DNA from 2 places in the Mycobacterium sp. 663a-19 genome. Region 2 is predicted to be linked to the other one. Evidence: predicted binding sites of a transcription regulator. Region 2 holds the regulator's gene; the other holds the start of a gene.
What was found. Region 2 encodes LexA, which represses DNA repair genes until DNA is damaged. Its sites were predicted from a motif close to CGAACANNTGTTCG; they were not measured.
Positions count from the first base shown of each region.

Region 1 (12,088 bases), on a different contig from region 2:
ACTTGGCCAGCAGCTTCTCGCGCAGCCGCGGCTGCAGGTTGACCCGGGTGATGTCGCCGTCGTAGTGCGCGAGCACCCGGTGGTCCATCACCTTGCGCCACAGGGGCGGGAAGTAGGTCAGCGAGATCATCGACGCGTACCCGCTGGGCAGGTTCGGCGAGCCCGCCATGCTGCGCAGCGTCTGGTAGCGCCGGGTCGGATTGGCGTGGTGATCGCTGTGCCGCTGCAGGTGGTACAGGAACAGGTTGGTGACGATGTGGTCGGAGTTCCAGCTGTGCACCGGCGCGCAACGCTCGTAGCGGCCGTTGGCGTTCTTCTGCCGCAGCAGGCCGTAGTGCTCGAGGTAGTTGACCGCCTCCAGGAGGCTGAAGCCGAAGACCGCCTGGATCACGACGAACGGGATCACGCCCACACCGAAGACCGCGATCAGCGCGCCGAACAGCACCGCCGACATCGCCCACGCGTTCAGCACGTCGTTGGACAGATACGTCTTGGGGTTCCACGGGCTCTTGCCCTGCCGGCGGATCCGCTGCGCCTCGAGCGCGACGGCCGAGCGCAGGGCGCCGAACACGCTGCGCGGCAAGAACTCCCAGAAGGTCTCGCCGAAGCGGGCCGACGCCGGGTCCTCCGGGGTGGAGACGCGCACGTGGTGGCCGCGGTTGTGCTCGATGTAGAAGTGGCCGTAGCCGGTCTGCGCCAGGGTGATCTTGGACAGCCACCGCTCCAGCGCGTCCCGCTTGTGTCCCATCTCGTGCGCGGTGTTGATGCCGACGCCGCCGAGCACGCCGACCGACAGCGCCACGCCGATCTTGCCGGCCCAGCCCAGCCCGCCCTCGAAGCCGAGCCAGCCCAGGTTCGACGCGGTGAACAGGTAGGCGCCCAGCACCACGCTCGCGTACTGGAACGGGATGTAGACGTAGGTGCAGTAGCGGTAGTACTTGTCGTTCTCCAGCCGCTCCATCACCTCGTCGGGCGGGTTCTGACCGTCGGGCCCGAAGCGCAGGTCGAGGACGGGCAAAAGGACGTAGAGCAGGATGGGCCCGATCCACAGCGGGGCCTGCGCGGCGGCGTGCCAGCCGAGCCGGTTGAGCCCCCAGACGAGCGGCAGCATCACGAACAGCGCCGTCGGCGCGATCAGGCCCATCAGCCACAGATGGCGCTTCTTGTCCCGCCACTGGGTCGCGGGCTGCGGGCTGAGTTGTGTGGTCATATGCCAAACCTCCTTGTTAGTCATGCCACGTTGAGGTTTGACAATACGCGACTCTGCGTCTTGTGTCTAGACACAGGACCATGTTTTGTAAAGCGATGTGACTACGTCACGGCCGCCTCGGGGTCGGCCTTCGCGCCCGCCGGCTCGGCCTGGCGGCGGCCCTGCACCGAATGCCGGCGCCCGTAGCCGGCGTAGATCGCCGTCCCGACCACCAGCCACACGGCGAACCGGACCCAGGTCAGCGCGGTGAGGTTGATCATCAGCCAGACGCAGGCGCAGATCGAGGCGATCGGAAGCACCGGCACCCACGGGGCGCGGAACCCGCGCGGCAGGTCCGGCCGCGTCCGGCGCAGCACGATGACGCCGGCCGACACCAGGACGAACGCGAACAGCGTCCCGACGTTGACCATCTCCTCGAGCTTGTTGATCGGGAACACCGCCGCCGTCGCCGCTACCACCACGGCCACCAGCGCGGTGATCCGCACCGGCGTGCCGCGCGAACCGGTCTTGGCCAGCGGGCGCGGCAGCAAGCCGTCGCGCGCCATCGCGAACAACACCCGGCACTGCCCGAGCATCAACACCATCACCACGGTGGTCAGCCCCGCCAAGGCCCCGACGGCGATGATCCCGCTGGCCCAATGGACCCCGTTCGCCGTGAACGCCGTCGAAAGGTTCGCCGACTTGTGGCCGGGCAAGGTCTTGAGCTGGGTGTAGGACACCATGCCGGACAGCACGATCGACACCGCGACGTAGAGCACGGTCACGATCGCCAGCGAGGCCAGGATGCCCCTCGGGACGTCGCGCTGGGGGTTCTTGGTCTCCTCGGCCATGGTGGCCACGATGTCGAAACCGATGAACGCGAAGAACACGATCGACGCCCCCGCCAGCACGCCGTACCAGCCGTAGTGGCTGCTGTGCGCCCCGCTCAGCAACGCCAGCACCGACTGGTCGATGCCCCGTTGGTCGGCCCCGGCTTCGGCCTTGGGAATGAACGGCGAGTAGTTGGCCGCCTTGATGTAAAACGCCCCGACCACCACGACCAGGATCACCACCGACACCTTGATGGTGGTGATCACCGCGGAAAACCGCGACGACAATTTGGTGCCCAGCGCGATCAGCGTCGACACTCCCCCGACGATCAGCAGCGCGCCCCAGTCGAGGTTGACCGATCCGAAACTCACTGTGCCACCGGCGAATCCGAACACCGTGCCCAGGTAGCTCGACCACCCCTTGGACACGACGGCGGCGCCGACGGCCAATTCCAGCAGCAGGTTCCAGCCGATGATCCAGGCGAGGAACTCGCCGAAGGTGGCATAGGAGAAGGTGTAGGCGCTGCCGGCCACGGGCAGCGTGGACGCGAACTCGGCGTAGCACAGCGCCGCCAGCGCGCAGGTGGCCGCCGCGATCACGAACGAGATCCACACCGCGGGACCCGTGACGTCGCCGGTCGTGGACGCGGTGACCGTGAAGATTCCGGCGCCGATCACCACCGCGACCCCGAACACCGCCAGGTCGCGCCAGGTGAGCTCCCGGCGCAGCCGGGTGCCCGGCTCGTCGGTGTCGGCGATCGATTGCTCGACCGACTTTATCCGCCATCGATTGGCCATCAGCCCGCCCTTTCCCGAAGCCGTTGGACCGCACAGTACTGGGTAGTCTGCGAAGATGCCCGACGGCGCAAAAAGCTCGAGGAATCACGCGGTGGTCATCGGGGCGAGCATCGGCGGCCTGTGCGCCGCGCGGGTGCTCTCGGATTGCTACGACCGGGTGACGCTGTACGAGCGAGACGCGTTGCCGAGCACACCGGCCAACCGCGCGACGGTGCCCCAGGACCGCCACCTGCACATGCTGATGGCCCGCGGCGCCATCGAGTTCGAGGGCCTGTTCCCGGGGCTGCTGGCCGACATGGTGGCCGCGGGCGTGCCGATGCTGGAGAACCGGCCGGACTGCATCTACCTCGGCGCGGCGGGCCATGTCCTCGGGACGGGCCACACCCTGCGCGACGAGTTCACCGCCTACGTGCCCAGCCGGCCGCACCTGGAGTGGCAGCTGCGCAAGCGGGTCGACGGCATCGGCAACGTCGAGATCGTCCGGCGCTCGGTGGCCGAGCCGCGGTTCGACGTTGCCCGGCAGCGGGTGACCGGCGTGCTGCTGGATCCCGTCGGGCCCGACGAGGAGCCGGAGTTCGTGCCCGCCGACCTCGTCGTCGACGCGGCCGGTCGGGGCACCCGGCTGCCGGTGTGGTTGACGCAGTGGGGATTTGCGCGCCCGCCCGAAGAGGTCGTGGACATCGGCATCAACTACGCCAGCCAGCTGTTCCGCATCCCCGACGGGCTGATCCGGGAGAAGGTGGTGGTCGCCGGCGCCTCGCACGACGAGTCGCTGGGGCTGGGCATGCTGTGCTACGAGGACCGGACCTGGGTGCTCACCACGTTCGGGGTGGCCGACGCCAAGCCGCCGCGGACGTTCCCCGAGATGCTCGCGCTCGCCGGCACGCTGCTGCCGGGCCGTTTCACCGGCGCGCTGGCGCGCGCCGAGCCCGTCGGCGAGCCGGCGTATCACGCCTTTCCGGCCAGCCGGTGGCGCCGCTACGACAAGCTGGATCGCTTTCCGGCCGGCATCGTCCCGTTCGGCGATGCCGTCGCCAGCTTCAACCCGACGTTCGGGCAGGGCATGACGATGACGTCGCTGCAGGCCAGTCATCTGCGGCGGGCCCTGCAAGCCCCGGAGGGCGAACTGGCCGCCAACCTCAACCGGGCCACCGCCAAGAGCACCTACCCGGTGTGGATGATGAACGCCGTCGGCGACATCACCTTCCACCACGCCACCACCAAGGGACCGGCCCCGTGGTGGTGGCGCCCGTCGGGCGCGCTGTTCGACCAGTTCCTCGGGGCCGCCGAAACCGAACCCGTTCTCGCCGAATGGTTTTTGCGCCGCTTCTCGCTGCTCGACAGCCTCTACATGGTCCCGCCGCCGCGGATCGTCGGCCGCACCATCGCGCACAACCTGCGGCTGTGGCTGCGCGAGCGCCGGCAGGCCGCGCACGACAGGCGGCGAGCCGTCACAGCCCCACAGTCGCCCTGAACAGCTTGGCCGGCTCTCGGGCCACCAGCCGGATGGGGCCGTCGTCGGCCGCCACCCAGGCGGCCATCCCGCGTTCCAGCGTGAGCGACCCGGACTTGCCGTGCACGGTCGTGCAGCCCTCGCTGCACAGCAGGATCTGCGGTCCCTCGTGGCTGCACGACGCGTCGACCTCGTGACCCAGGTTGTCGCCGTCGAGCACCAGCAGCGCGACGGCGAACTCGTCGGTCGGGGTCTCGTAGATCAGCCCGAGGCCCTCGCGGCGGATCCGCGGCCGCAGCCGCTCCTCGGCGGTGGGCGCGAAGTCCAGCACCCGCAGCAGTTCGGGGACGTCGACGTGTTTGGGGGTCAGCCCGCCGCGTAACACGTTGTCGGAGTTGGCCATTACCTCCACCCCGAAACCGCGCAGATAGGTGTGCAGGTTGCCGGCGGGGACGAAGATCGCCTCGCCCGGGGCCAGGTCGATGCGGTTGAGCAACAGCGACGCCAGCACGCCGGCGTCGCCGGGGTAGCGCTCGCCGAGCTCCAGCACCGTCTTGGCCTCGGCCGCGAATTCCGTTGCGCCGGAGCTGATGTACTGGATGGCGCCCTCGAGCACGGCGGGCACCAGCACGTCGATGTCGGGCTGGGGCGCGGTGATCCAGGTGGTGAACAGCGCGCGCAGCCCGTCGGCGTCGGACTGGTCGTTGAGCAAATCGATGAACGGGTCGAGGTCGGAGACCGCCAACGCCCGCAGCAGCTCGACGGTGCGGGACACGTGACGAAACCCGGCCAGCGCCTCGAACGACTGCAGCGCCACCAACAACTCGGGCTTGTGCGAGGTGTCGCGATAGTTGCGGACCGGCGAGGACACCGGAATCCCCAGCCGTTCCTCGCGCAGGTAGCCCTCGACGGCCTGCTCGGCGCTAGGGTGGGCCTGCAGCGACAGCGGCTCGTCGGCGGCCAGCACCTTCACCAGGAACGGCAGCACGTCGCCGAAGCGGGCGCGCGACCCGGCACCGAGCTGTCCCTCGGGGTCGGCGACCAGCGCCTCCATCAGCGAGATCTCGCCCCGCTCCGTTTCCAGCCAGGCCGGGTCGCCGGGGTGCGCACCGAACCAGAGTTCGGCCTCCGGGTGAGCGGCCGGCACCGGGCGCCGGGTGAATTCGGCGATGGCGGTGCGCGATCCCCAAGCGTACGTTCGTAACGCCCCGCGTAGCAGTTCCACTTCTTTATCTATCCCCGCACCAGTCGCAAGTAAACCGCGGCCATCTCCAGCCGAACGGCCAATACTGCCAGTTGCTGCTCGGCGCGCCCGGCCCCGGTCGGCGCGGGCGGACCGCCGGGCCCCGCCGGGCCGCCCGACGCGTCCGGCAGGTCCGGCACGTCCTCGGCCGCGACCAGGTAGACGTCGTCGAGCCCGGCGACCCGCGCGGCCACCACCGTGCGCTCGTCGGCCAGCGTCAGCGCCAGCACCCGCATCCGGTCGGGCAGCGGCCCGTCGATCTGTTCGTCGTGGAAAAGCGCGTCCACCGAGGACGGGCCCACCCCGGACTCCGGCGTCGCCCGCAGCGCCGCGACCACGTCCCCCAGCCCGGCGGCGGCGACCACCTGGCGGGCGATGCGCACCAGGACCGAACTGCCGTGCCGGGCCAGCGCCAGCGTCGCGGCGCAGTCGCCGGCCAGCGCCACCTGGCGTCGCCAGATGCGCGCGGCCATCGTCTTGGCGGGGTTGGTGAACAGCTCGCGGCCCGCGCTGTTGCGCAGCGCCTCGGCGTCCAGCTCGTCGGCGAGCAGCGCCAGGTCCTGTCCCGAATTCACGCCGGGCCGCGGGTCCACGGTGTGCAGCGCGGCCAGGCCGGCGGCCAGGTACCGGGACAGGCCGAACTCGTCGCGAACCGCCATCCGCGGCTCCAGCACCGCGACCCGCCCGGCCGTGGAGTCGCGCAGCGGACCCTCGTACGGGGCCACCACCACGACCCGCGCGCCGCGGCGCACCCCCGTCGCGGCGGCGCCGACCAGCGCCGGGTCGCCGGGGTCGTCGCCAGCGACGATCAGCACGTCGAGCGGGCCGACCCAGGGCGGCGCGTCGCCGGCCAGCGCGATCGGCGCCGACGCCGCGCCGGCCAGCGTCGCGGCCAGCAGCGTGCCGGCGGTCTCGGCGGTGCCGCGGCCGGGCACCCAGATGATGCTGCGCGGCCGGTCGCCGGTGCGCAGCGAGTCCAGCGCGCCCTCGTCGGCCGCGGCCGCGACGGCGCGCACCTGCGCACCGGCCGACGACGCGGCCCGCAGCAGGCCCTGCCGGTCGGCGGCGAGCAGGCCGTCGGTGTCCTCGAGGTCGATCGCCCGGGTGGCGTTCACGGCGCGGCGCCCTGACCCAGGGTGATCGCGGCGATCTCGGCGCTGATCTGCTGGACCACCGCGTCGACGTCCTCGGTGCTGCGGCCCTCCACGTTGAGCCGCAGCAGCGGCTCGGTGTTGGAGCTGCGCAGGTTGAACCAGCTGCCGTCGCCCAGGTCCACGGTCACCCCGTCCAGGTGGTCGATGGAGTGGATCCGGCTGCCGAACGACTTGAGCACCGCGTCGGTGGCCGAGGCCGCGTCGACGGAGCCTTTCAGGGCGAAGTTGATCTCGCCGGAGGACTCGTAGCGCTGGTAGTCGGCGGTCAGCTCCGACAGCGGCCGGTGCTGCTCGCCGAGCGCCGCCAGCACGTACAGCGCGGCCAGCATCCCGGAGTCGGCGCCGAAGAAGTCGCGGAAGTAGTAGTGCGCTGAGTGCTCGCCGCCGAAGATCGCGCCCGTCTCGGCCATCAGCCCCTTGATGTAGGAGTGCCCGACCCGCGACCGCAGCGGTGTGCCGCCGCGCTCGATGACCAATTCGGGCACCGCGCGCGACGTGATCACGTTGTGGATCACGGTGGCGCCGATCTCGCGGCCGAGCTCGCGGGCGGCCACCAGGCCCGTCACCGTCGACGGCGAGACCGGCATCCCGCGTTCGTCGACCACGAAGCAGCGGTCGGCGTCGCCGTCGAACGCCAGCCCGATGTCGGCGCCGGTGTCGCGCACGTACTTCTGCAGGTCCACCAGGTTCGCCGGGTCGAGCGGATTGGCCTCGTGGTTGGGAAACGAACCGTCGAGCTCGAAGTACAACGGCAGCAACGTGATCGAGTCGATCGCGCCGAGCACGGCCGGCGCGGTGTGCCCGGCCATGCCGTTGCCGGCATCCACGGCCACCCGCAGCGGGCGCAGCCCCGAGGTGTCCACCAGCGAGCGCAGGAACTCGCCGTAGTCGGCGAGCACATCGCGATCGGTGACGCCGCCCACCGGCCCGTCATAGCCTGGGACTCCGGCGATCACGTCGTCGGCGATCTCCCCCAGCCCGGTGTCCGCGCCGACCGGCTTGGCCCCGGCCCGGCACAGCTTGATGCCGTTGTAGGCCGCCGGGTTGTGGCTGGCGGTGAACATCGCGCCCGGGCAATCCAGCAGCCCCGAAGCGAAGTAGAGCTGATCGGTGGACGACAAACCGATGCGCACCACATCGAGGCCCTGGCCGGTGACCCCCGTCGTGAACGCCGCGGCCAGCGGCGGCGAGCTGTCCCGCATGTCGCGGCCGACGACGACCCGCCGCGCGCCCTCGGCGCGCATCAGCCTGGCGAACGCGGCGCCGACGTCGGCGACCAACGCGTCGTCGAGCTCCTCGCCCACCAGCCCGCGTACGTCGTAAGCCTTGATGACACGGTGGACAGCCGCGGCGGGCCGAGACATGCGGAGGCTCCTGACGACTACTTGCTTGGACGGGTCTTCGTGGACTCTTGGGGTCAGCCTATCGGCCCCACAGAGTTATGGGCCCAAACGGTGCACAGGGTTCGCAGCGGTGCTAGTCGGCCGGGTCGGGCAGCACCCGCAGATGCCCGCGGCGGCGTCCGGAGCGATGCTCGGGCGGGGCGAGCAGCCCGCCGCTCGGCGCGGTGGCCTGGGCCCCGGCGGGGTGCATGTCGGCGGAGAAGCCGTTCAGCGGCGTGCCGGTGCCGCCGCGGTGGGCCTGCCCCGCGCCGCCCGGGCCCTCGCGCACCGCGTCGGCCAGCGCCACCAGGTCGTCCTCGTCGGGGTTGGGCAGCGGCCCGGCGTGGCGCACCAGGTCCCAGCCGCGGGGCGCGGTGATCCGGCCGGCATGGCCGACGCACAGGTCCCACGAATGCGGTTCGCGCGCGGTGGCGAGCGGGCCCACCACGGCCGTCGAGTCCGAGTAGACGAACGTCAAGGTCGCCACGGCGTAGTGCGGACACCCGGGCCGGCAACAGCGACGGGGAACGTTCACGACGAAAGGCTATCGTGGACAAACGCCGCCGAAGCGCCGGACACGCGCAACGGTTCGACCCCCGATGTTCAACCGTTACCATCGGGCCGGTGAACAATTCCCGTGGCGATTCGCGCGGTTCGCCGCGAAACGGTCGGGGCCGCTGGGCTTCACACCGGGCCACCCGGCGGGGCCGCGACATGCGCGGGCCGCTGCTGCCGCCGACGGTGCCGGGTTGGCGCAGCCGGGCCGAGCGGTTCGACATGGCGGTGCTGGAGGCATACGAACCGATCGAGCGGCGCTGGCACGAGCGGGTGTCCGAGCTCGACGTGGCCGTCGACGAAATCCCGCGCATCACCGCGAAGGATCCGGAGAGTGTGCAGTGGCCGCCGGAGGTCATCGCCGACGGGCCGATCGCCCTGGCCCGCTTGATACCGGCGGGGGTGGACGTCCGCGGCAACGCCACGAGGGCGCGAATTGTGTTGTTCCGCAAGCCAATCGAGAGACGGGCGAAGGACACCGTCGAACTCGGCGAGTTGTTGCACGAAATCCTGGTGGCTCAGGTGGCCATCTATCTGGACGTGGAACCTTCGGTCATCGACCCGACGATCGACGACGAATGAGCCGGTAGCTCAGATGATGCCGCGCTTGAGGCGGCGGCGCTCGCGCTCGGAAAGACCGCCCCAGATGCCGAAGCGTTCGTCATGCGCCAGGGCGTATTCCAGGCACTCGTGACGAACCTCGCAACCCAGGCAGATCTTCTTGGCCTCGCGGGTGGAACCACCCTTCTCGGGGAAGAAGGCCTCGGGATCGGTTTGCGCGCACAGCGCGCGGTCCTGCCATTGGTCCGGGGTGGGCGGCAGGGGTTCGGGTTCGAATGCGACTGGCGCATCGGGAACCACGGTCAGATGCGGGCGCGCAATTGGCGCCGGCGTCGCACCAATACTGGTGTGCGGTGTGCTTGCCATAACGCCCCGAAGGTGTTCAAAAGACATGCGTCGTCCGCCTCCTCAGGTTGATATTGAGAGAGTGATTTTTTTCCACTGTTCTGATGTACAGACAATTCGAACAAGTGATCGAATCTCGGTCTGCGACACCGGAACCGGCCGGCCAACCGGGAAATGACACTGATGTGATTAGACACGGGTTGACCAGCCGGGTCAAGCACTTTGGCGCATTTCCATACCATCTCGTGATCAAATTTCGGCGTTTCTGTTGTTATCGGCTCTCGGCGTGTCGGTCACAGCCAAGTAAAACCCCCCATTGCGGTCGTTCGAAATGCGCCCCGCTGCCGCCCGTCAGGCGTGCGGCCGGGCCCCCCTCGCCGGCCGGTACTGTCGTGCGGTGTGAAGGTCACCGTGCTGGTCGGCGGGGTCGGCGGCGCCCGGTTCCTGCTCGGGGTCCAGCAGCTGCTCGGGCTGGGTCAGTTCCAGTCGCAAGGGCGCCCGGATGCTCAGGCCCACGAGCTGACTGCCGTCGTCAACGTCGGCGATGACGCGTGGATCCACGGTTTGCGTGTCTGCCCCGATTTGGACACCTGCATGTATACCTTAGGTGGAGGCGTCGATCCAGAACGGGGTTGGGGCCACCGCGACGAAACCTGGCATGCCAAAGAGGAATTGGCGCGTTACGGTGTGCAGCCGGACTGGTTCCAGCTCGGCGACCGCGACCTGGCCACCCACCTGGTGCGCACCCAGATGCTGCAGGCCGGCTACCCGCTGTCGCAGATCACCACGGCGCTGTGCGACCGCTGGCAGCCCGGCGCCCGGCTGCTGCCGGCCACCGACGACCGTTGCGAGACACACGTGGTGATCACCGATCCGGCCGACGACAGCCGTCGGGCCATCCACTTCCAGGAGTGGTGGGTGCGCTACCGGGCGAAGGTGCCCACCCACAGCTTCGCCTTCGTCGGCGCCGAAAAGGCCGGCGCCACAACCGAAGCGGTGGCGGCGATCGGCGAGGCCGACGTCCTCCTGCTGGCGCCGTCCAACCCGGTGGTCAGCGTCGGCGCCATCCTGGCCGTCCCGGGCATCCGCGGCGCGCTGCGGGGAGCCGCCGCCCCGGTGGTCGGCTATTCGCCGATCATCGGTGGAAAGCCGTTGCGCGGCATGGCCGATGCGTGCCTGTCGGTGATCGGGGTCGAATCCACCGCCGAGGCGGTCGGCCGGCACTACGGGGCGCGCAGCGACACCGGGATCCTGGACTGCTGGCTGGTGCACGAGGGCGATCACGCCGACATCGACGGGGTCGCCGTGCGCTCGGTGCCGCTGTTGATGAGCGACCCGAAGGCGACGGCCGAGATGGTCGCCGCGGGGCTGGACCTCGCGGGCGTGGCGGCGTGACCGCGCCCGCCGAGCACGGCAGCGCCGCCGCGATCGAGATCCTGCCCGTCGCGGGGCTTCCGGAGTTCCGGCCCGGGGACGACCTGAGCGCGGCGCTGGCCGCCGCCGCGCCCTGGCTGCGCGACGGCGACGTCGCGGTGGTCACCAGCAAGGTGGTGTCCAAGTGCGAGGGGCGGCTGGTGCCCGCGCCGCGCGACGCCGAGGAGCGCGATCGGCTGCGGCGCAAGCTCGTCGACGACGAGGCGGTCCGGGTGCTGGCCCGCAAGGGCCGGACCCTGATCACCGAGAACCGGCTGGGGCTGGTCCAGGCCGCCGCGGGCGTGGACGGCTCCAACGTCGGCGCCGACGAGCTCGCGCTGCTGCCGGTGGACCCGGATGCCAGCGCCGCCGCGCTGCGCGCCGGCCTGCGCGAGCGGCTCGGCGTCGACGTCGGCGTGGTCATCACCGACACGATGGGCCGCGCCTGGCGCAACGGCCAGATCGACGCGGCCGTCGGCGCGGCGGGTGTGGCTGTGCTGCAAGGCTATTCGGGGGCCGTCGACCGGCACGGCAACGAGCTGGTGGTCACCGAGGTCGCGGTCGCCGACGAGATCGCCGCGGCCGCCGATCTGGTCAAGGGCAAACTGACCGCCACACCGGTGGCCGTGGTGCGCGGGCTCGCCAGGCGGGTGGTCACCGACGACGGCTCGACCGCCCGGCAGCTGCTGCGGCCCGGCGACGAGGACCTGTTCTGGCTCGGCACCGCCGAGGCCCTCGAGCTGGGCCGCCGGCAGGCGCAGCTGTCGCGCAGATCGGTGCGCCGGTTCAGCGCCGAGCCGGTGCCGCCGGAGCTGGTCGAGGCGGCCGTCGCGGAGGCCCTCACCGCGCCGGCCCCGCACCACACCCGGCCGGTGCGGTTCGTATGGCTGCAGACGCCGGCCACCCGGACCCGGCTGCTGGACGCGATGAGGGACAAGTGGCGCGCGGACCTCGCCGGCGACGGCCGGCCCGCGGAGTCGATAGAGCGCCGGGTGGCGCGCGGCCAGATCCTCTACGACGCACCCGAGGTCGTCATGCCGATGCTGGTCCCCGACGGCGCGCACAGCTATCCCGACGCCGCGCGCACCGACGCCGAGCACACCATGTTCACCGTCGCCGTCGGGGCGGCCGTGCAGGCGCTGCTGGTCGGGCTGGCGGTGCGCGG
Region 1 covers NZ_JAPJAV010000006.1:257,112-269,199, forward strand. The annotation lists gene OQ968_RS13330 (alkane 1-monooxygenase) at 1-1,210, opposite strand, end outside; gene OQ968_RS13335 (amino acid permease) at 1,312-2,817, opposite strand; gene OQ968_RS13340 (oxidoreductase) at 2,909-4,291, shown strand; gene manA (mannose-6-phosphate isomerase, class I) at 4,269-5,495, opposite strand; gene OQ968_RS13350 (TobH protein) at 5,504-6,628, opposite strand; gene OQ968_RS13355 (phosphomannomutase/phosphoglucomutase) at 6,625-8,031, opposite strand; gene OQ968_RS13360 (DUF3499 domain-containing protein) at 8,144-8,584, opposite strand; gene OQ968_RS13365 (metallopeptidase family protein) at 8,764-9,186, shown strand; gene OQ968_RS13370 (WhiB family transcriptional regulator) at 9,196-9,531, opposite strand; gene cofD (2-phospho-L-lactate transferase) at 9,910-10,905, shown strand; gene OQ968_RS13380 (coenzyme F420-0:L-glutamate ligase) at 10,902-12,088, shown strand, end outside.
Region 1: a site for LexA is predicted at 9,629-9,642, ahead of cofD (2-phospho-L-lactate transferase). Genes of this name have one in related genera too.

Region 2 (12,088 bases):
GGACACGGTCGGTTTCGCCGCGGGGTCGGCGGGACGGCTGCACGACGTCAGCAACGCCGCCACCCCGATCACCGGACACAGCAACACAATCGGCACGCGCATTTGACTGCAATCATGCCTGACGGCGCACTGGCAAGCACAATTCGACGCGACGCCGGGTGTTGGTAGATTTGCCGGCAAACTCCGCGCGGGGCGCGCGCGTGCCGCCGAGATTACGTTCCGGCGCCACTGCGTTTCGTTTATTGGTGCCCATCGACTTGGGGGACACTGGTAGGGGCACCCTGGAGAAACCCCCGAAAGGAGGCAACCCGATGGCCCACGATCAAAACCGGGACGACGGGCTGTACCAGCCAGGGCAGCCCGGCATGTACGAGCTCGAGTTCCCGGCACCGCAGTTGTCGACGTCCGACGGCCGCGGCCCGGTGCTGGTCCATGCCCTGGAAGGGTTCTCCGACGCCGGACACGCGATACGGCTGGCCGCCACCCATTTGAAGGCGGCGCTGGACACCGAGCTGGTCGCGTCATTTGCGATCGACGAATTGCTGGACTACCGCTCGCGGCGGCCGCTGATGACATTCAAGACCGATCACTTCACCGACTACGACGATCCGGAGCTGAGCCTGTACGCCCTGCGCGACAGCGTCGGCACCCCGTTTCTGTTGCTGGCCGGTATGGAGCCCGACCTCAAGTGGGAGCGTTTCGTCACCGCGGTGCGCCTGCTGGCCGAGCGCCTCGGCGTGCGGCAGACCATCGGCCTGGGCACCGTCCCGATGGCGGTCCCCCACACCCGGCCGATCACCCTGACCGCGCACTCCAACCACAGGGAGTTGATCGCCGATTTCCAGCCGTGGATCTCCGAGATCCAGGTCCCCGGCAGCGCGTCGAACCTGCTCGAATACCGGATGGCCCAGCACGGTCACGAGGTCGTCGGGTTCACCGTGCACGTGCCGCACTACCTGACGCAGACCGACTACCCCGCCGCGGCGCAGGCGCTGCTCGAGCAGGTGGCCAAGACCGGGTCGCTGGAACTCCCGCTGTCGGCGCTGACCGAGGCGGCGGCGGAGATCCGAGCCAAGATCGACGAGCAGGTCGAGGCCAGCGCGGAGGTGGCCCAAGTGGTGGCCGCCCTCGAGCGCCAGTACGATGCCTTCATCGACGCTCAGGCGAACAGGTCGTTACTGACTCGCGACGAGGACCTGCCTAGCGGCGACGAGATTGGCGCAGAGTTCGAGCGGTTCCTGGCCCAGCAGGCCGAGAAGAGGTCCGAGGACGACGACTCGGCCTGACCGCTCGCAACCGGCTCGACGACTAGGTGGGCGGGGATGACTGAGCGGAAACGCAAGAGCAATCTTCGCCCGGTGCGGGAAGTGACCGCGCCGACCCTGCAGTTCCGGACCATCCACGGGTACAAGCGGGCGTTCCGGGTCGCCGGGTCCGGGCCGGCGCTGCTGTTGATCCACGGCATCGGCGACAACTCGACCACCTGGAACACCGTGCAGGCCAAGCTCGCCCAGCGGTTCACGGTGATCGCCCCCGACCTGCTCGGGCACGGGCAGTCCGACAAGCCGCGCGCCGACTACTCGGTTGCCGCCTACGCCAACGGGATGCGCGACTTGCTGTCCGTGCTGGACATCGAGCGGGTTACCATCGTGGGTCATTCGCTGGGCGGCGGGGTGGCGATGCAATTCGCCTACCAGTTCCCGCATCTGGTCGACCGGCTGATCCTGGTCGCCGCGGGCGGGGTCACCAAGGACGTCAACGTCGTCTTCCGGCTGGCCTCGTTGCCGATGGGCAGCGAGGCCCTGGCCCTGCTGCGGCTGCCCCTGGTGCTGCCGGCAGTTCAGCTGGCGGGGCGGCTGGCGGGCCTGGCGATCGGCTCGACCGACCTGGGGCGTGACCTGCCCAACGTGCTGCGGATCTTGGACGACCTGCCCGAGCCGACGGCCTCGGCGGCGTTCAGCCGCACCCTGCGGGCCGTGGTGGATTGGCGGGGACAGATCGTCACCATGCTGGACCGATGTTATTTGACCGAAGCCATCCCGGTGCAGATCATCTGGGGCAGCCGCGACGTCGTCGTCCCCGTCCGGCACGCCCACATGGCGCACGCCGCGATGCCCGGCTCCCGGCTGGAGATCTTCCAGCGCTCCGGCCACTTCCCCTTCCACGACGACCCGGCCCGTTTCATCGACGTCGTGCAGCGCTTCGTCGACACCACCGAGCCCGCCGAATACGACCCGGCCGCGCTGCGCGAGTTGCTCCGCACCGGCAGCGGCGAGCGGACCGTCACCGGTCCCGCCGGCACCCGCGTCGCGGTCCTCAACGCCATGGGCTCCGACGAACGCAGCGCCACCTGATCATCGCTTGCCCCTGGGTCGTACAGTCGGTCCATGGGTATCGACGTGACTGTGCTGCGCGTGTTCACCGATCCGGACCGCAACTTCGGCAATCCGCTCGGCGTGGTGGACGCGGCCCAGGTCGAGCCCCGCGACCGGCAGCGGCTGGCCACCCAATTGGGCTACAGCGAAACGATATTCGTCGATCTGCCCGCCGCCGGCTCCACCACCGCGCACGCCACGATCTACACGCCGCGAACCGAGATCCCGTTCGCGGGACATCCGACCGTCGGCGTTTCCTGGTGGCTGCGCGACCGGGGCACGCCGATCAACACGCTGCGGGTGCCGGCCGGCGTGGTGCAGGTCGGCTACGAGGGCGACCTCACGGTCATCAGCGCGCGCTCGGAGTGGGCCCCCGAATTGTTCGTCCACGAACTCGATTCGGTTGACGAGCTGCTGGCCGCCGACCCCGCCGATTATCCCGACGACACCGCCCACTACCTGTGGGCGTGGACCGACGAATCCGCCGGGTCACTGCGCGCCCGCATGTTCGCCGCGAATCTCGGTGTGCCGGAAGACGAGGCGACGGGCTCCGCGGCGATCCGCATCACCGACCACCTCAGCCGCGACCTGCACATCACGCAGGGCAAGGGGTCGAGGATCGAGACCATCTGGAGTCCCGAGGGCTGGGTGCGGGTGGCCGGGCGCGTCGTCAACGACGGTGTGACACAGGTGAATTGAGCGCGCGCGGTTTAGGCCTTGCGGTGCAACGTCGCGGAGAGGTGATGCTGCATGGGTTGCCCCACGGCGCCCATCCGCACCGAGTACGACAGCTCGTCGCCGTCGATCCGCAGGGAGCGTCCGAGCGCGGACACCTCTTTGGCGGTCGGGGTCAATCCGACGTCGGTGGTGGACAACTCGACCTCGATGACGCCGCCGGTCACCGAATAGGTGCCCACCTCGATCTCGGTGATGCCGCTGGGGTGGGCCAGCACCAGCTCGACCTGACCCGGCTGCGGCACCCGCAGATAGCCGGTCTCGGCGTGCAGGGGTTTGCCGTCGGCCACCGCCTTGGTCTTCTGCGCGTAGGCCAGAAACGGCTTGCCCACATGGGAGAACACGACCTCCTCGAGGTACTCGAAGGGCTGGATCGTGGGGTATTCGCCGGCGCCTCGACCGGCCCAGGTGCCGAGCAGTGGCGCCAGGGCCTCGAGATCGGGATGCAAGTCGGCAGGCATGAAAAACAGCGTAGTCCGGCGGGCACTGGCCCCCGGGACGCCGGTGGGTCAGCTCGGCGTGGACACCTTGCGGTGCGCGCGCAGCGCCTCGATCTCGCGCTCGAAATCGTCGGCCGACGAGAACGACCGATACACCGACGCGAATCGCAGGTAGGCCACCTCGTCCAGGTCGCGCAACGGCCCGAGGATGGCCAGGCCGACCTCGTGGCTGGGGACCTCCGGCGAACCGGCGGCCCGCACGGTGTCCTCGACCTGCTGGGCCAGCAGGTTGAGTGCGTCCTCGTCCACCTGGCGGCCCTGGCAGGCGCGGCGGACCCCCTTGATGACCTTCTCCCGGCTGAACGGCTCGGTCACCCCGCTGCGCTTGACCACGGCCAGGACCGCGGTTTCCACGGTGGTGAACCGGCGGCCGCATTCGGGGCAGGACCGGCGGCGCCGAATGGCCTGGCCCTCATCGGTTTCCCGCGAGTCGATCACCCTGGAGTCGGGATGCCGGCAGAACGGGCAGTGCATGGCCGCTCCTTCGCCGTGCTGACACCTCGCGGAACAGTCCGAGCGTACCCGTGCGCCGCCCCGGGAGGCCAACGCAACCGCGGTGCGCGCGCGCCCGTCGCCGCGAGGACCGAGCGGCCTTGGCCCGCTGCGGCTTTCGCAGTGCACCGGGGCGCCGTCAGCCGACCGGGGCGATCAGCGTCTGCCCGGCGGCCAGCGCCGGCGAGTTCAGGTCGTTGAGTTCGCGGATCCGGTCGGCAACCTGGCGAGCGGGCGCGTCCGGCGCCACCCGGTGCGCGACGTCCTGCAGGGACTCCCCGGCCTCGACGCGCACGACGGCCAGCTTGTCGGGCACCGGGGCGGCCGAACCGCCGGAGTCGCCGTTGGCCAGCTGGCCGAGGTTCGCGACCAGGCCGAGCCACAGCGTGATCGCGCCGGCGAGCAGCGCCAGCCCGACCGTGGTCAGCATCGTGACGGGCCGCCTGCGATGCGGCGCGACCGACATCGCGACGCCGGTGCCGTGGTAGCGCAGCGGCGCCCCGGCGGGCCGTGAGCTGCCCGGACGGCGGGGCCGGACCGGGCGCTCCCCCTGGTGGCGAGGCCCGTCGGCCGGCGCCCCGGCCGGGCGCCGGATGCCGCTGGTGCGCGGCGAGAGTGTGTGGATGACTGTCATGTGCGTTCCTCCGGTCAACTGGTCCTCGCTCGTGTGTTCGACTATATTCGCTCACCCGTTCGAAACCCGAACATTTGAGCGAAGCGTGTCGGACGAGCCAAACGCTAAACCACACCACCGACAAACCGCGTCGGTGCCTCCTCCTGACATGCAGCACAAATACCCGATACCCGCAAAAGTTACACACGTGTAATTCACCCGCCGTAGGGTCTTGACGCACCATCCCTAGGGTCTTTAGGCCTTGTTCCGGCCCGGTGTCGGCCCGGGCGACACGCGACTCGAACACATGTTTGATTATCGGCCGCCGGGCGGCTACATTCAGTGCCATGAGCGACAGCAACGACACTTCAGCCGCCGGCGCGGCCGGCCGGTTGCATTCCGTGGATCCATCGCTTACCGAGCGGCAGCGCACCATCCTCAACGTCATCCGGCAGTCGGTGACCAGCCGCGGCTATCCGCCCAGCATCCGGGAGATCGGTGACGCCGTCGGCCTGACGTCGACGTCCTCGGTGGCCCACCAGCTGCGCACCCTGGAGCGCAAGGGGTACCTGCGCCGCGACCCGAACCGTCCCCGGGCCGTCGACGTCCGCGGTGTCGAGGACACCCCGGCCGTCGCGGTGCCCGTCACCGACGTCGCCGGCTCGGACGCCCTGCCGGAACCCACCTTCGTGCCCGTGCTCGGGCGCATCGCGGCCGGTGGGCCGATCCTGGCCGAGGAGGCGGTCGAAGACGTCTTCCCGCTGCCCCGTGAGCTGGTCGGCGAGGGCGCGCTGTTCCTGCTCAAGGTCGTCGGCGACTCGATGGTCGAGGCCGCGATCTGTGACGGCGACTGGGTTGTGGTGCGGCAGCAGAATGTCGCCGACAACGGCGACATCGTCGCCGCCATGATCGACGGCGAGGCCACCGTCAAGACGTTCAAGCGCGCGGGCGGTCAGGTGTGGCTGATGCCGCACAACCCGGCGTTCGATCCGATCCCGGGCAACGACGCGACCGTGCTCGGCAAGGTCGTCACGGTGATTCGCAAGATCTGACGCGGAATCTTATTGTGCGGCAACGAGATTGAGACGTTCGCGGGTCAGTCCGCCCTGGTGAAGCCGTTGACCTGGGCGACTTCCTCGCTGGACATCCAGAGCTCGGCCAGCGTGTCCTGGTAGAGCCCGCTGTCGGGGGTGTAGTACAGGCCGAAGCTGGCGTTGACCTTGATGGGATATCCCTCGGGCGCCTGATACGGGTCGTCCAGGGGCAGGTGGATGGTCGGGCGCCCGGGTGAGCCCAGTCCCGCGCCGGCCGGTTCCTCCTCGGTGTCGACGGCCGCGTGCCGCCCGGACCGCGGGGCGGCGGCGGGCGTGACGGCGCCCGGCGCTGCGACATCCGGCGCCGTGTGCGGAACCGCGACGTCCGGGTACCCGGCGCCCGAATCGACCGCCTCGGGCGCCGCCGGGGGGTAGGCCTCGTCCGGATGGGCGGCATCCGCGGGGGCATGCGGAACGGCCACGTCCGGGTAGGCGGCCTCGATGTCGGCGGCCTCCGGGTACTCCTCATCGGGGTAGGCGGCTTCCAGGACGTCTTCGGGGGCGGCTTCGGGATGCTCGGGCTCGGCCCGAACACCCTGCGCCACAACACCTTCCGCGACAACGGGTATGGAATCGGTGTCGACCGCGTCGGGGTCCTCCTGCTCATCCTCCCTGGACCCGGACGGCCATTCGCCGCCGTATTCGTCCCCGGCCTCGTCGCCCCGCGACCAGCTGACCCGCGCCGACCCGGCGCCCACCGGCTCCTCCTCGGAGGGCCGCGGCTCGCCGAAGCCATAGTGCTCGGCGGCGACATCGGCTTCCTCGTGGCCCCAGCTGTCGTCGGCGTCGTAGCCACCGACGTCCACGTCGCGGTCGAACTCGTAGGCGGCGAGCTCCCGGGCCGTGCGACGGCGGCGCGCCCCGACCACCACATACCCCAACACCGCGAACAATGCCGCGATCGGAATTAGCGCCAGCAGGTACCACCAGTTCCAGGCGAACTTCTTGGCGTGGGGAGGCATCGCCGCGCCGCTGGGCTGGTTCTGGCCCGACACCTGCAGGCCGGACAGCAGCGGCGCCAGGTTGGACGGCTCGGTGGCGAACGTGTTCTTCGCGCGGTTCCACGAGATCTTGCCGCCGGCGAACTTCTGGGAGATCACGTCGCCGTCCACCGCCTGATCGGCGACCGGCACGCCCAGTTTGCCGCCGGGGCCGCGAAGCTTGTCCCAGGCCGCCTTCATGGCGCCGCGCACGACGAACGCGCCGTGCTGGGACGTCCAGAAGATCACCGGCTTATCGGCCGCGGCGAACGCGGAGACCCGGCTGCCGGGGACGCCGCCGTCGGACTCGTTGGCGATCGGGAAGCCCAGGTCGCTGCCGACCGGCCCGCCCAGCGACTCGTACTTGGCCAGCACGTCGCTCTCGACGGCGTTCGCGCCGGTGGCCTGGCTGAAGAACACCTTGCCGCCGGCGAAGTTCTGGGCGATCCCGTCGCCGCCGATGGGATATTGGCCGCCCTGCTTGGCGCCCAGCGGACCCGAGGCGCCGCCCGCGGCGCGCCACGCCATGTTGATCGCCGCGGTGGGATCGGTCGCCACCTGCAGGCCCTTGAGCTGGTCGGCCAGCACCGGCGGGGTGGTGCTGAAGTCCTTGGTCTTCCGGTTCCAGGAGATCAGGCCGCCGGTGAACTTCTGCGAGGTGACCTCGCCGTCGTAGGTCTCGTCGCCGACCGGGGCGCCGAGCACGCCGCCCGAGCTGCCGAGCTTGTCCCACGCGGCGTTCATCGCGCCGCGCACCACGAAGGCGCCGTGCTCGGACGTCCAGAAGATCACCGGCTTGTCGCTGGCGGAGAACGTGGCCACCCGGCTGTCCGGCCCGGCGAGGCCGGGGACCTCGTTGATGGTCGGAAATCCCAGGTCGCTGTTGGCCGGGCCGCCGAGCGCCTCGTATTTGTCCAGGATCGGCCCGTAGACGAACTTGGCGCCGGTGTCGGTGGTGTAGAACATCTTGCCGCCGCCGAAGTCCAGCGCGAACCCGTCGCCGACCGGGTAGACGTCGCCCTTCCTGGGGCCCAGGGGTGAACTGTCGCCGCCGGCCTTCTCCCACGCCGCCATGATGGCCGCCTCGGCGTCGCCGATCGGGGACGCCGAGGCCGTGGGCGCCAGGAACGCCGCGGCCACCACCGCGGCCGCCATGCTCACCAGCGCGCGCCCGAACAGCCTGCGCAGTGGACCTCTCTGCGGTTTCACCAAGCCTCCCAGCCGACGGATATGCCCCTTGTTGCGGCCATGCCCGCACCCTGCAGACCCTGCGAGCGGGTGATACCCCCACCGCGAGTTGGCAACCCGCATCGGTACGCGTTATCGCCGGGCTCGCATAACTTTGCTCCAGCAACCGGAGAATTCGAAGCCAAATCACGAATTTTACGAAAACGGATATCACTCCGATGTCGAAATGATGCGGGGCCACAGCCATGTCGCGACCATTCGGTCCACAGGTCGCGCGGCATCGCCGGAGTGCGGGCAGCAAAACGCATGCGCCGACGGTACGCGAGGCCGTCGATCGAAGCTGGATATACCCGGCCAAAACACCGATCGGCGCACGGTTGAATTTGCCCGCGAATTTGCCGCGGACCAAACGACGCGACGACGGAGTCGTTGCCTGTCAACACGATTGCGTTCGCCAACGGCGCGCCGACGGGGCCGCCGCGGAGGCTAGACCCCGAGGCTGCGCCCGATGATCTCCTTCATGATCTCGGTCGTGCCACCGTAGATCGTCTGCACCCTGGCGTCGAGATAGGCACGCGCGACCGGGTATTCGCGCATGTAGCCGTACCCGCCGTGCAGCTGCAGGCAGCGGTCGATCAGGTGGACCTGCTTCTCGGTGGAGTACCACTTGGCCATCGCGGCCTGTTCGGCGGTCAGCTTCTCCTCGAGGTGCAGCCGGATGAACTCGTCGACCATGACGCGCACCACGGTGGCCTCGGTGGCCAGCTCGGCCAGCACGAAGCGGCTGTTCTGGAAGCTGCCGATGGGTTTGCCAAAGGCCTTGCGCTCCTTGGTGTATCGCAGCGTGTCCTCCAGCACGGCCTCCATCGCGGCGGCCGCCATGATGGCGATCGAGATCCGTTCCTGCGGCAGGTTCTGCACCAGGTAGATGAAGCCCTTGCCCTCCTCGCCGAGCAGGTTTTCGACTGGAACGTGCACGTCGGTGAACGACAATTCGGCGGTGTCCTGGGCGTCGAGCCCGATCTTGTCCAGGTGCCGTCCGCGTTCGAAGCCCTTCATGCCGCGTTCGACGACGAGCAGCGAAAAGCCGTGTGCCCCCTGGTCCGGGTCGGTCTGCGCCACCACGATCACCAAGTCCGAGTTGATCCCGTTGGTGATGAACGTCTTTGAGCCGTTGAGCACGTAGTGATCACCCTGCTTGACGGCGCGGGTCTTGATGCCCTGTAGGTCGCTGCCGGTGCCCGGCTCGGTCATCGCGATCGCGGTGATCAGCTCCCCGCTGCAGAACTTGGGCAACCAGCGCTGCTTCTGCTCCTCGGTGGCCAGCCGCAGCAGGTACGGGGCGACCACGTCGTTCTGCAGCCCGAACCCGATCCCGCTGTAGCGCCCGGCGGTGGTCTCCTCGGTGACGATCGTGTTGTACCGGAAGTCGGGGTTGCCGCCGCCGCCGTATTCCTCGGGCACCGCCATGCCGAGAAAGCCCTGTTTGCCCGCCTCGAGCCACACGCCGCGGTCGACGATCTTGGCCTTCTCCCATTCCTCGTGATACGGCGCGACGTGGCGCTCGAGAAAGGTGCGGTAGGACTCGCGGAACAATTCGTGCTCGGGCTCGAAAAGAGTGCGCTGGTACTTGACGGCACTGCTCATGGCTGACCTCCGGGCGAACGGGAACTCTGCCGCCCAACATATACCAACCAGACGGTTGGTCGGCGGCTGGGCACGTCGGCTATTGCGTCGGGTCGCCGTCGGTGGAGAACTCGCGCAGGCTGGCGGCCAGCGCCACCGGGACCCGGGCCCGCAGGCGGGTCCCCTCCGGGTTGTGCTCGGTCTGCTGCACCCGCCCGTCGGCGTGCACCCGGGCCACCAGGTCGCCGCGGTCGTAGGGGATCACCACGTCGACGGCGGTATCGGCGGGCGTCGTGAGCTCGGCCATCCGGCGGCGCAGGGCGTCGATCCCCTCGCCGGTGCGGGCGGAGACGAACACCGCGCCGGGCAGCCCGTGCCGAAGCTTGGCCAGCATCAGATCGCTCGCGGCATCCACCTTGTTCACCACCAACAGCTCGGGCGGCGGGTCGCCATCGTGGTCGGCCCCATAGTCGGAGACGACCTCGGAGATCACCTGCCGGACCGCGTCGATCTGGGCCGGCGGGTTGACGTCGGAGCCGTCGACGACGTGCACCAGCAAATCCGCGTCGACCACCTCCTCCAGCGTGGAGCGGAACGCCTCGACCAGCTGGGTGGGCAGGTGCCGCACAAACCCGACCGTGTCGGTGAGGACGTACGGCCTCCCGTCGTCGAACTCGGCGCGCCGGGTGGTGGGGTCCAGCGTGGCGAACAACGCGTCCTCCACCAGCACCCCGGCCCCGGTCAGCGCGTTGAGCAGGCTGGACTTGCCGGCGTTGGTGTAGCCGACGATGGCGATCGACGGGATGTCGCTGCCGAGCCGACGGCTGCGCTGGGTGTCGCGCGCCTGCTTCATGGCCTTGATGTCGCGGCGCAGCTTGGCCATCCGCTCCCGGATGCGCCGCCGGTCGGTCTCGATCTTCGTCTCGCCCGGACCGCGCAGGCCCACCCCGCCGCCGCTGCCGCCGGCGCGGCCGCCGGCCTGCCGCGACATGGACTCGCCCCAGCCGCGCAGCCTGGGCAGCATGTACTCCATCTGGGCCAGCGAAACCTGCGCCTTGCCCTCCCGGCTGGTGGCGTGCTGGGCGAAGATGTCGAGGATCAGCGCGGTGCGGTCGATGACCTTGACCTTCACCGCCTTCTCCAGCGCGGTCAGCTGCGCCGGGGACAGCTCGCCGTCGCAGATGACGGTGTCGGCGCCGGTCGCCACGACCACCTCGCGCAACTCGGCGGCCTTGCCCGACCCGATGTAGGTGGACGGGTCGGGGCGGTCGCGGCGCTGGATGAGTCCCTCGAGCACCAGCGAGCCGGCGGTCTCGGCCAGCGCGGCGAGCTCGGCCAGGCTGGCCTGGTTGTCCGCCGCGCTGCCCTCGGTCCACACCCCGACCAGCACCACGCGCTCCAGCCGCAGCTGGCGGTACTCGACCTCGGAGATGTCGGCCAACTCGGTCGACAGCCCGGCGACGCGGCGCAGCGCCGATCGGTCCTCGAGGGCGAGCTCGCCCGCACTGGGCTCTGGATCCGGGTGATCGTGAAAGGGAGTTTCGGGATGAGTCATAGGCAATTAGCAATGGTGCACGCCAAATCGGTGCAGCGCACTTGATTTAACGCTCCTGCGCGCACCACCATTCCTCGCTGATCTCGCCGCGGGCCACCAGCACCGACGGCCCGCGCAGGTAGCTGGTGGCGTCGGTGACGGTGACGACGACGTCGCCGCCCGGCACCCGGACCGTGAGCGTGCCGGTGTCGGCGCCGGCGTCGGCCAGCGCGGCGACCGCGGCCGCGACCGTTCCCGTGCCGCACGAGCGGGTTTCGCCCACGCCGCGCTCGTGCACGCGCATCCGCACCAGCCCGCCGTCCGCCCGCGTGAGGATCTCGACGTTGACCCCGTCGGGGAACTGCGCACGGTCGTATTGCACGGACGCGCCCACGTCCAGGGCCGCGAGGTCGTCGACGCTCAGGTCGGCGGCCACGCACGCCAGGTGCGGGTTGCCCACGTCGACCGCCAGCCCGGTGAACCGCCGCCCGCCGACCACGACCTCGAAGGCCGGCCCGCCGCTGCCCAGCCGGTTGGCCTTGCCCATGTCGACGGTGATGTCGGCGCCGGTGGCGTCGGCATGGTGCAGGGTGACCGGCCGGGGTCCGGCCAGCGACCCGACCACGAACTGGTCGCGGGACTCCAAACCGCTGGCGCGCAGGTAATGCGCGAACAACCGCGCGCCGTTGCCGCACATCTGGGCGGTCGACCCGTCGGCGTTGCGGTAGTCCATGTACCAGTCGCTCGGTTCGACGCCGTCGGGCAGGCGCGCGAGCACCCCGGCGCTCACCGCGGCGTCCGCGGTGGTGATCCGCAGCACCCCGTCGGCGCCCAGTCCGCGGCGCCGGTCGCACAGCGCGGCCACCCGCGCCGGGGTGAGGGACAGTTCGGCGCCGACGTCGGGCAGCAGCACGAAATCGTTCTGGGTGCCGTGGCCCTTGGCGAAGATCA
Region 2 covers NZ_JAPJAV010000010.1:111,227-123,314, forward strand. The annotation lists gene OQ968_RS18465 (trypsin-like serine peptidase) at 1-102, opposite strand, end outside; gene OQ968_RS18470 (PAC2 family protein) at 312-1,286, shown strand; gene OQ968_RS18475 (alpha/beta hydrolase) at 1,323-2,354, shown strand; gene OQ968_RS18480 (PhzF family phenazine biosynthesis protein) at 2,388-3,074, shown strand; gene OQ968_RS18485 (peroxynitrite isomerase) at 3,086-3,571, opposite strand; gene nrdR (transcriptional regulator NrdR) at 3,620-4,084, opposite strand; gene OQ968_RS18495 (LysM peptidoglycan-binding domain-containing protein) at 4,242-4,736, opposite strand; gene lexA (transcriptional repressor LexA) at 5,063-5,767, shown strand; gene OQ968_RS18505 (hypothetical protein) at 5,812-7,998, opposite strand; gene OQ968_RS18510 (acyl-CoA dehydrogenase family protein) at 8,464-9,624, opposite strand; gene hflX (GTPase HflX) at 9,704-11,158, opposite strand; gene dapF (diaminopimelate epimerase) at 11,205-12,088, opposite strand, start outside.